Regions from separate parts of the Inquilinus ginsengisoli genome, predicted to be linked through region 1. Evidence: riboswitches for the same ligand, from Rfam matches in the RefSeq annotation. Region 1 holds a riboswitch; the other holds the start of a gene.
The links. A riboswitch is a leader RNA that binds a small molecule or an ion and turns the genes downstream of it on or off. The one in region 1 is predicted to bind cobalamin.

Region 1 (4,546 bases):
CCTACATCTTGAAGCCGGGCGGCAGCATGCCTGGCGGCAGCTTGGGCATGCCGCGCATCATCCCGGCCTTCCCCAGCTTCTTCATCCGCTTCATCATGTCCGCCATCTGCTGATGCTGTTTCAGCAGCTTGTTGACATCCTGCACCGTGCTGCCGGAGCCGGCGGCGATGCGGATCTTGCGCTTGGCGTGGATGATCTTGGGGTTGCGGCGCTCGACCGGCGTCATCGACGAGATGATCGCCTCCTGCCGCTTGATCATCTTGTCGTCCAGGCCGGCGGTCTTCATCTGGTCCTTGATCTTGCCGACCCCGGGCAGCATGCCCATCAGGCCCTGCAAGCCGCCCATCTTGCGCATCTGGCGCAGCTGGGAGGCGAGGTCCTCGAGATCGAACTCGCCCTTCTGGATCTTAGCGGCGAGCTTCTCGGCGTCTTCCTTCTCGATCGTCTGCGACGCCCGCTCGACCAGGCTGACGACGTCGCCCATGCCGAGGATGCGGTTGGCGATGCGGTCGGGATGGAACAGCTCAAGCGCGTCCATCTTCTCGCCCGTGCCGATCAGCTTGATCGGCTGGCCGGTGACGGCGCGCATCGACAGGGCGGCGCCGCCGCGGCTGTCGCCGTCGACCCGGGTCAGGACGATGCCGGTGACGCCGACCCGCTCATGGAAGGTGCGGGCGACGTTGACCGCGTCCTGTCCGGTCATGGCGTCGGCCACCAGCAGGGTCTCGGTCGGCTTGGTGGCGTCGCGGATGGCGACCACCTCAGCCATCAGCTCCTCGTCGATGGCGAGGCGGCCGGCAGTGTCGAGCAGGACGACGTCGAAGCCTTCGAGGCGGCCGCGCTCCAGCGCGCGGCGGGCGATGGCCAGCGGCTCCTGCCCCGGCACGATCGGCAGGGTGGTGACGCCGATCTGCTCGCCGAGGATCTTCAGCTGCTCCTGCGCCGCCGGGCGCCGGGTGTCCAGCGACGCCATCAGGACCTTGCGGTTGTCGCGGTCCTTCAGGCGCAGGGCCAGCTTGCCGGTGGTGGTGGTCTTGCCCGAGCCCTGCAGGCCGACCATCAGCACCGGCACCGGCGGCACGGCGATCAGGTTGATCGGGGTCGGGGCGTTGATGTCGGGCATCTCGCCGGGCGTGCCGCCCAGCATCTCGATCAGGCAGTCATGGACGATCTTGATGACCTGCTGGCCCGGCGTGACCGACCGCAGCACCTCATGACCGACCGCGCGCTCGCGCGCCTTGTCGATGAAGTCCTTGACCACCGGCAGGGCGACGTCGGCCTCGAGCAGCGCCACGCGCACCTCGCGCAGGGCGGCGCCGACATCGGCCTCCGACAGCGCGCCGCGCTTGCGAAGCCGGTCGAAGATGTCGCCGAGACGGCCGCTCAGTCCTTCGAACATGATCGCCCTTACGAATCCCGCGATCCCAAACGGAAAAACGCCAGTGCGCGACACTCGCGAACTGGCGGCACCCCTTGGGGTCTCGCTGCGGGCCAATCCCGCAACGGTGGGTCTTTTAGGCGGGGGACGCGCCGGAGTCAACCAAAGCGGCCAGCGACCCCTTCCCTACCGCTGCCCGTCGTCCCGGCGCAGCACCAGGATGAAGCCGTCCTCGCCCGGCAGGCCGCGGCCGGCCTCGGAAGGGACGGCGCCCTCGACCGGCACCGGGTCGACGCGGTCGAGGAACGCCTCCATCGCCGCCACCGACCAGTTCCAGATCGTCTTGTCCCGCGGCACCGCGCCGATCGCGTCGTAGAAGCGGCGCGCGCCGTGGTTGACGGGATCCATCTCCCAGCGCACCCGCATGTCCTGGGACACGCCCTTGTCGGCCAGCGCCCGCATCAACTGCCGGCCGACGCCCTGGCTGCGCGCCCGCTCGCGGACATAGACGTCGTCGACGCGGATGAAGTCGCCGCCCGCCCAGATCGAATAGTCGATGGTGTAGCTGAGATAGCCGACCACGCCGCTGCCATCCTCGGCGATCAGGCCGCGAAAGCGCGGCGGCACCTCGGCCAGCGCCTCGTCGAGATCGGCGCGCTGCGCCGTGATCGCCGCGGACTGGCCGGTGTGGGCCGCCAGCTCGCGCAGCATGTCGAGCAGCATCGGCACATCCGCGGCCACCAGCGGCCGCACGCTCAGGTCGCACATCACAGAGCCTCTCCCACCTTCCCAAGGGGTTCGGGAGGGGCCGGGGCATGGGCGGACCTCGCCCTGACGCCAGCTCGCCGCCCGGGGACACCCCGCCCGGTCACACGCAATCCTTCGACGGCAGGTCTCCTGGCTCGCGGGTCGCCGCCTCGCACCCCCTTCCCGGACCGGCTCCGGTGGCTTCGGGTACAGACTCGCCGCCTACAGTTGCGGGGGCAGCGCCGGCATGACCCCAAATTGGGGAGTGACCGGCTTCCCTTTTTCACCCCGGTCTCCCGGGGCACCGTCGGCCGCCATGCTACCCGGCGGCCCCCGCCCTGTCGATCACGCAGGCCTTAGGCCTCGCACCCATGGCCGCGATGATGCCATATGGAGGGGGAGAGACTTGGGAGTGGGCGATGGACGGGCTGCCGTTCTGGAAGATGCATGGGCTGGGCAACGACTTCGTGGTGCTGGACGCGCGCGAGCGGCCGATCACGATCCATCCCGACCAGGCCCGCCGCATCGCCAACCGGCACCGCGGCGTCGGCTTCGACCAGCTGCTGGTGATCGAGCCGACGCAGACGCCGGGCGCCGATGTGTTCATGCGCATCCTGAACGCCGACGGCACCGAATCCGGTGCCTGCGGCAACGGCACGCGCTGCGTCGCCGCGCTGGTCATGGCCGACACCGGCGCCGAGACGCTGGCGGTCGAGACCCGCGCCGGCCTGCTGGAATGTCGCACGGCACCCGGCGGCGTCACCGTCGACATGGGCCCGGCCCGGCTGGGCTGGCAGGACATCCCGCTGGCGCATGAGGCCGACACGCTGCATTTGCCGGTGTCGTCCGGCGCGCTGTCGGACCCGGTGGGCGTGTCGATGGGCAACCCGCACGCCATCTTCTTCGTGCCCGACGCCGAGGCGGTGCAGATCGACGGCGTCGGCCCGGTGCTGGAGCACGACCCGCTGTTCCCCGAGCGCGCCAATATCGGCGTGGTCCAGGTGCTGGGCCGCGACCGGCTGCGCTACCGGGTGTGGGAGCGCGGGGTCGGCGTCACCCAGGCCTGCGGCAGCGGCGCCTGCGCCGGCGCCGTCGCCGCCATCCGCCGCGGCCTGGCGGACCGTACCGTCTTCGTGGTGCTGGACGGCGGCGACCTGCTGATCGAGTGGCGCGAGAGCGACGGCCATGTGCTGATGACCGGCCCGGCCGAGACCAGCTTCGCCGGCATCCTGTCGCGCGACCTGCTGGACGCACCGAAAGACGCGTAGCCCATAGGTTGGGTTCGCAAGGCGAACCCAACGATCATCAGAGCAGTGGCGAGATGTTGGGTTCGCCGAGGCGAACCCAACCTACTGAAGGGCCGCCAGCAGCGCCGCGATCGCCGCCCCTGGCGCCGGCGCGCGCATGACGCTGCCCATCACCGCAATGCCGGCGAATCCGGTGGCCAGGAGCCCTGCCGCCAGATCCGGTTCGACGCCGCCGAGCGCGATCACCCGTCCGGGATGGCGGCGGGCGATGGCCCCGGCCTCGGGGGGTGACAGCGCAGGGACATAGCCCGGCTTGCTCGCCGTCGGCGCCACGGGCCCCAGGGTGACGTAGTCGGCGCCGGCCGCAATTGCGGCCGCGACCTCCGCCCCGGAGTGGCAGGAGGCGCCGATCAGCGCGGACGGCCCGAGCCGATGCCGTGCGGCACCCGGGTCTCCGCCGGCCGCGAGATGCAGCCCATCGGCCTCGGCCGCCGCCTCCAGGTCGGCATGGACTGTGACGATAGCTCCAACCGGCTGCGCCAAAGCCGAGATCCGGCGCAGCAAGGCGCGCCGCTCCGCCTCCGGCAGGTCCTTCTCGCGCACACTGACCCAACGGCAGCCGACGGCCAGCGCATCCGCCACCACCCCTTCGAGCGGCCGGGCCGACTGGCTGCGGTCGGTGATCAGCAGCAGCGCCGGCGCCGGCAGCCTGGTCACGTCCCGATCAGGCCGAGCTGCGGGCTGGAGGGGTCGGCGAGGTGGCGCTTGGGGATGCGTCCGGCCAGCGCGGCCAACCGCCCGCCCTCGACCCCCGCCCGCATCGCCCGGGCCATGCGCAGCGGGTCGCGCGCCTTGGCGATGGCGGTCGACAGCAGCACGGCGGAACAGCCCAGCTCCATCGCCAGCGCCGCGTCCGAGGCGGTGCCGATGCCGGCGTCGAGCACCACCGGCACCGACAGGCGGTTGCAGATCATCTCGATCGCATGCGGGTTGGAGACGCCGAGGCCGGAGCCGATCGGCGAGCCCAGCGGCATCACCGCAGCGCAGCCGGCATCGGCCAGCCGTAGGCAGGTGACGAGGTCGTCGTTGCAGTAGGGCAGCACCACGAAGCCGTCGCGCACCAGCTCATCCGCCGCCTCGACCAGCTGGGCGACGTCGGGATACTGGGTCTCGC
Region 2 (4,546 bases), on a different contig from region 1:
GACCCGACGATGCTGACCATGGTCGCGGTCATCGCCGCGGTGGCCCCGAACAGCACCAGACGCACCCGGGTCACGGCGATGCCGAGCGACGCCGCGGCATCGGCCCCGAAGGTGAAGGCGTCGAGCGCCCGGGCGTGCAGGATGCAGATGGCGAAGCCGGCCAGGGCGACCGGCGCCGCGACATGGGCGTCCGGCCAGCGCACGCCGCCGAGGCTGCCGAGCAGCCAGAACATCACGCCGCGCGCCTGTTCGGCGTTGGCCGAGGTGGTGACGATATAGGAGGTCAGGGCGTTGAACAGCTGCGACCCGGCGACCCCCGCCAGGATGATGCGGTCGGTGCCGCCCCCGGCCCCGGCCGCCAGCAGCGACACCAGGGCGAAGGCCAGCACCGCGCCGATGAAGGCGCCGCCGGAGAGCGAGATGGCACCGCCGCCGAATCCCGCGATCATCACCGCGACGGCGCCGGTCGACGCCCCGGCGGAGATGCCGAGGACATAGGGTTCCGCCAGCGGGTTGCGCAGCAGCGCCTGCAGGATGGCGCCCGACAGCGCCAGCGCCGCGCCGCTGCAGGCCGCCACCACGGCGCGGCTGAGCCGGTAGTCCCAGATTACGCCTTCCTGGATCGGGCTGAGCGCGAAGCCCATGCCCAGCAGCCGGTTGCCCAGCGCCTGGAAGGTGGTGGCCAGCGGAATCGCCATCTCGCCGATCGACACGGCGACGCCGATGGCCGCGACCAGCACGGCCACGGCGAGGACCGTGGCCAGGGCCCGCAGGCCCCAGCCACCGCCGAGGATCGGCCCCCGGATCACGCCCGGATCACTTCGCCAGCCCGAAGGCCTTGATGCCGTTCGCCAGCGCCTCGATGCCGTCGACCGCGCGGATCGACGCCTCCATCGCCTGGACGTCTATCAGGACGAAGTGCCTGTCGCGCACCGCCGGCAGCTTGCTGACCACCGGGTCGGTCGCCAGGAAGTTCAGCTTCACCGCCGGGTCGTCGGCGGCATAGCGGCGGCGGCTCATCTCCGCGATCACGATGATGGCGGGGTCCGAGGCGGCGACCTGCTCCCAGCTCACCGACGGCCATTCCTCTTCCGTCTTGATGATGTTGCGGGCGCCGAGCGTCTGCATGATGTAGGCGGGCACGCCGTTCTTGCCGGCCATGAAGGCATCGCCCTGGACCTCCTTGCTGGAGAACCAGAACACCACCGGCACGTTGCTGCCCTTGACGCCCGCGACCTCGGCAATGGCGGCGGCCTCGCGCTGCTTCAGCCGGGCGACCAGCGCGTCGCCGCGGTCGCCGACATCGAAGATCGCCGCCAGGTCGTGGACCTCCCGATAGACCAGATCCATGCTGAACAGCTGCTTGCGCACGCCGTCGCCGCCACCGCCGTTGTCCTTCTCGACGCAGTCGGCCGGCGCGACGTAGGTGGGGATGCCCAGCTCGGCGAACTGCTCGCGCGTGCCCACCGAGCCGTTGGGGCCGACATGCCATTCATACTGGGCGGTCACCAGGTCGGGCTCCTGCCCCACCACGGATTCGAAGCTGGGGTCGTTGTCGGCCAGGCGCTTGATCTTGTCGTTGGCCGCCTCGTAGCCCTTCAGCACCGGGCCGAACCACACGGCGGTGCCGACGATGCGGTCGGCGAGGCCGAGCGACAGCAGGATCTCGGTGCTGCTCTGCCCGATCGACACCGCCCGCTGCGGCGCCTTGGCAAAGGTGACGTCGACGCCGCAGTTGCGGATGGTCAACGGATAGTGCGTCGGTTCGGCCGAGGCGGCGGGCGCCAGGCCGAACAGGGCGGCGGCGACGGCCGCGGCCGGGATGAGCGAACGAAAGGTACGGTGGGGGACGGCCGTCATGATGCCTCCTGCCCGGGCCACCCCGCCCGGGAAACGGATTGCGCTGCGACGGCAGGTCTCCTGGCTCGCGGATCTTGGCTTCGCGTCTGCCTTCCCACCGGATCCGGCTTCGGACCCAGCAGTGGCATGGCGCCTCGTCGGAGAGGCGTCACGAGGACGTTCGGCGATCCGCTGACAGTTGCGGGGGCAGCCACGGACTCCGCGCGGATGCGCGTCACCGTGTTCCCTTTTGATCCCGTGCGGGAACCGTCGGGGCGATGTGTATCGCCCCCGTCGCGGCGCGGTCAATGGACGCTGGACGCCAAGGCTGCCCGGCCCCTGCGGTTCTTGCAGGCAGGGTCCGAAGACACATCTTTAGATATATCTTGAAACCCATCTCAAAGAGACCTATCTTCCGATATATCGAATTCTAAAGGAGAGTTTCGATGTTTGGAATGAGAGGCCATCGTGGCCAGCGCGGCGAATGCGGCGACGGGATGTGGGCCGGGGGCCGTGGCCGCCGGATGTTCGGCCATCACGGCGGCGGCGAAGGCGGCGGCCGCGGCTTCGGCGGCGGCGACATGATGCGCGCCGGCCGGATGCTGGCGCATGGCGACCTGCGCCTGGTGGCGCTGACTCTGATCGCGGAGCAGCCGCGCCACGGCTACGAGATCATCAAGCTGATCGAGGAGAAGACCGCCGGCTGGTACAGCCCGAGCCCCGGCGTGGTGTACCCGACGCTGACCTATCTCGAGGAGGCCGGCTACGTCACGGTCGAGACCGAGGGCACCAAGAAGCTGTACACCATCACCCCCGAAGGCCGGGCCTATATCGAGGAGAACCGGTCGATCGTCGATGCCATCCTCGGCCGCCTGTTCGCCATCGGCGAGAAGATGGCCCGGGTGAACCGGGCGTTCGGCGGCGACCGCGAGCGGTCCAGCCGGCTGCCGGCGCTGGTCCATGCGGCGCTGGACAATTTGCGCGAGGTCGCCGGGCACAAGATCGACGGCGATGCCGAGGCCGAGACCCAGATCGTCGAGATCCTGGCCCGCGCCGCGGCCGAGATCCGGCGCGGCTGAGGGCGGCGGCATGAGCCCCGCCCCTGCCCTTCCCATAGCGACCCTATCGGCCCCGGCCGAGGCTCGGCTGCGCGATGCCGGGCTGCGGCCGACCCGGCCGCGCCGCATCCTGCTGGCGGTGCTGGCCGAGGCCGAGCGCGCGCTCGACGCCCAGGAGATCCTGGGCCGGGCGCGACGGCTGGATCCGCGGATCAGCCTGGCCACGGTCTACCGCTTCCTGGCGGCGCTGCGCCGGGTCGGCATCGCCGGCTGGTGGAGCGAGCCGGCCGGGCGCCTGGCCTATGGGCCGGTCGCCGTCGCGGCCCCGCCGGAGCGGCTGACCCTGGGCGACGTCCAGCTGCGCGCGGCGCTGGCCGACGTGCTGCGGCAGTTCGGCTACCGCCTGATCCGCGCCCGCGTCGATCTGGCGGTCGAGCGGCTGCATCCCGAGGCACCGCTGGCCGAAGCATGGCCGCAGACGGCCCGGGTCCCCAGTCTGCTCGACCGGTTCTAGGCCCGGCACGGCCGCCGGGCGGCATCGCATCGGACAGGGAGTCGCCGCATGGCGGACGGCCTGCTTCTTCTCGCGGCGCTGCTGCTGATCGTCACCGCCGCCGTGCATTCGGTAGCGGGCGAAAGGCGGCTGATCGGCCCGCTGCTGACCCGCCGCGACGGCATCCTGGCCAACCGCCTGGCCCGGTTCGTGCTGCGCTTCGCCTGGCACATCACCAGCATCGCCTGGGCGGTCATCGCCGTGATCCTGCTGGCGCTGGTGCTGGCCCCGGTGGCGGTGCGCTGGTGGGCGGCGGCCGCGACCGGCGCAGCCTTCACCGCCATCGGGGCGTTCACCGCCATCTCCAGCCGCGGCCGCCATCTCGGCTGGCCGTTCCTGACCGGGATCGGCCTCACCGCCCTGGCCTCGCTGCTGGCCTGAATTCCTCCTCACGCCGTCAGCCACAAGAGCGCGGCCCCGGCGGCTGCGCTGCCGATCAGCGTCGGGATCATGCCGACCCTGAAGTGCAGCATGGCAACCATCGAGGCCCCGGCCAGGCAGGCGGCCCGCCAGTCCAGAGACGAGAGGACGGGCAGGTCGGGGCCGACGCCGAGTACCTCGACCGTCACCACCGCGCGGAACATCACATGCAGCGCGAACCAAAGGGCCAGGTTGAGGATGACCCCGACCACGGCAGCGGTGATGGCCGACAACGCCGCAGAGACGGCGCGGTTGCCGCGCAGCGTCTCGACATAGGGCGCACCGAGGAAGATCCACATGAAGCATGGGGCGAAGGTGACCCATGTGGTGAGAAGGGCGCCGAGGCCGCCGGCGACGATCGGGTTCAACCCGCCGGGGTCTCGGAACGCCGCGAGAAAGCCGACGAACTGGAGCACCATGATGAGGGGCCCCGGCGTCGTCTCGGCCAGGCCGAGACCGTCGGCCATCTCCCCCGGCCCGAGCCAGCCGAACGTGTCGACGGCCGCCTGGGCGACATAGGCCAGCACGGCATAGGCGCCGCCGAAAGTGATCACGGCCATCGTGCTGAAGAAGCCGCCGATCTGGGTCCACACGCTGGCTGAGCCTGTGAACGCCCACACCAGCACGACCGGCCCCAACCAGAGGGGCAGCCAGATCGCCAGCACCCGAACGGCGC

Region 2: linked by a shared signal. The riboswitch ahead of E9232_RS31890 (ABC transporter substrate-binding protein) and the one ahead of E9232_RS33545 (GNAT family N-acetyltransferase) in region 1 are both predicted to bind cobalamin.

The regions. Positions count from the first base shown of each region.
Region 1 covers NZ_JAVDPW010000017.1:13,609-18,154, forward strand. Annotated here, with positions in the region: gene ffh (signal recognition particle protein) at 2-1,399, opposite strand; gene E9232_RS33545 (GNAT family N-acetyltransferase) at 1,565-2,146, opposite strand; cobalamin riboswitch at 2,249-2,449, opposite strand; gene dapF (diaminopimelate epimerase) at 2,545-3,393, shown strand; gene E9232_RS33555 (thiamine phosphate synthase) at 3,475-4,089, opposite strand; gene E9232_RS33560 (thiazole synthase) at 4,086-4,546, opposite strand, start outside.
Region 2 covers NZ_JAVDPW010000014.1:101,331-105,876, reverse strand. Annotated here, with positions in the region: gene E9232_RS31895 (FecCD family ABC transporter permease) at 1-809, opposite strand, end outside; gene E9232_RS31890 (ABC transporter substrate-binding protein) at 817-1,860, opposite strand; cobalamin riboswitch at 1,894-2,126, opposite strand; gene E9232_RS31885 (PadR family transcriptional regulator) at 2,295-2,918, shown strand; gene E9232_RS31880 (Fur family transcriptional regulator) at 2,929-3,411, shown strand; gene E9232_RS31875 (hypothetical protein) at 3,460-3,831, shown strand; gene chrA (chromate efflux transporter) at 3,840-4,546, opposite strand, start outside.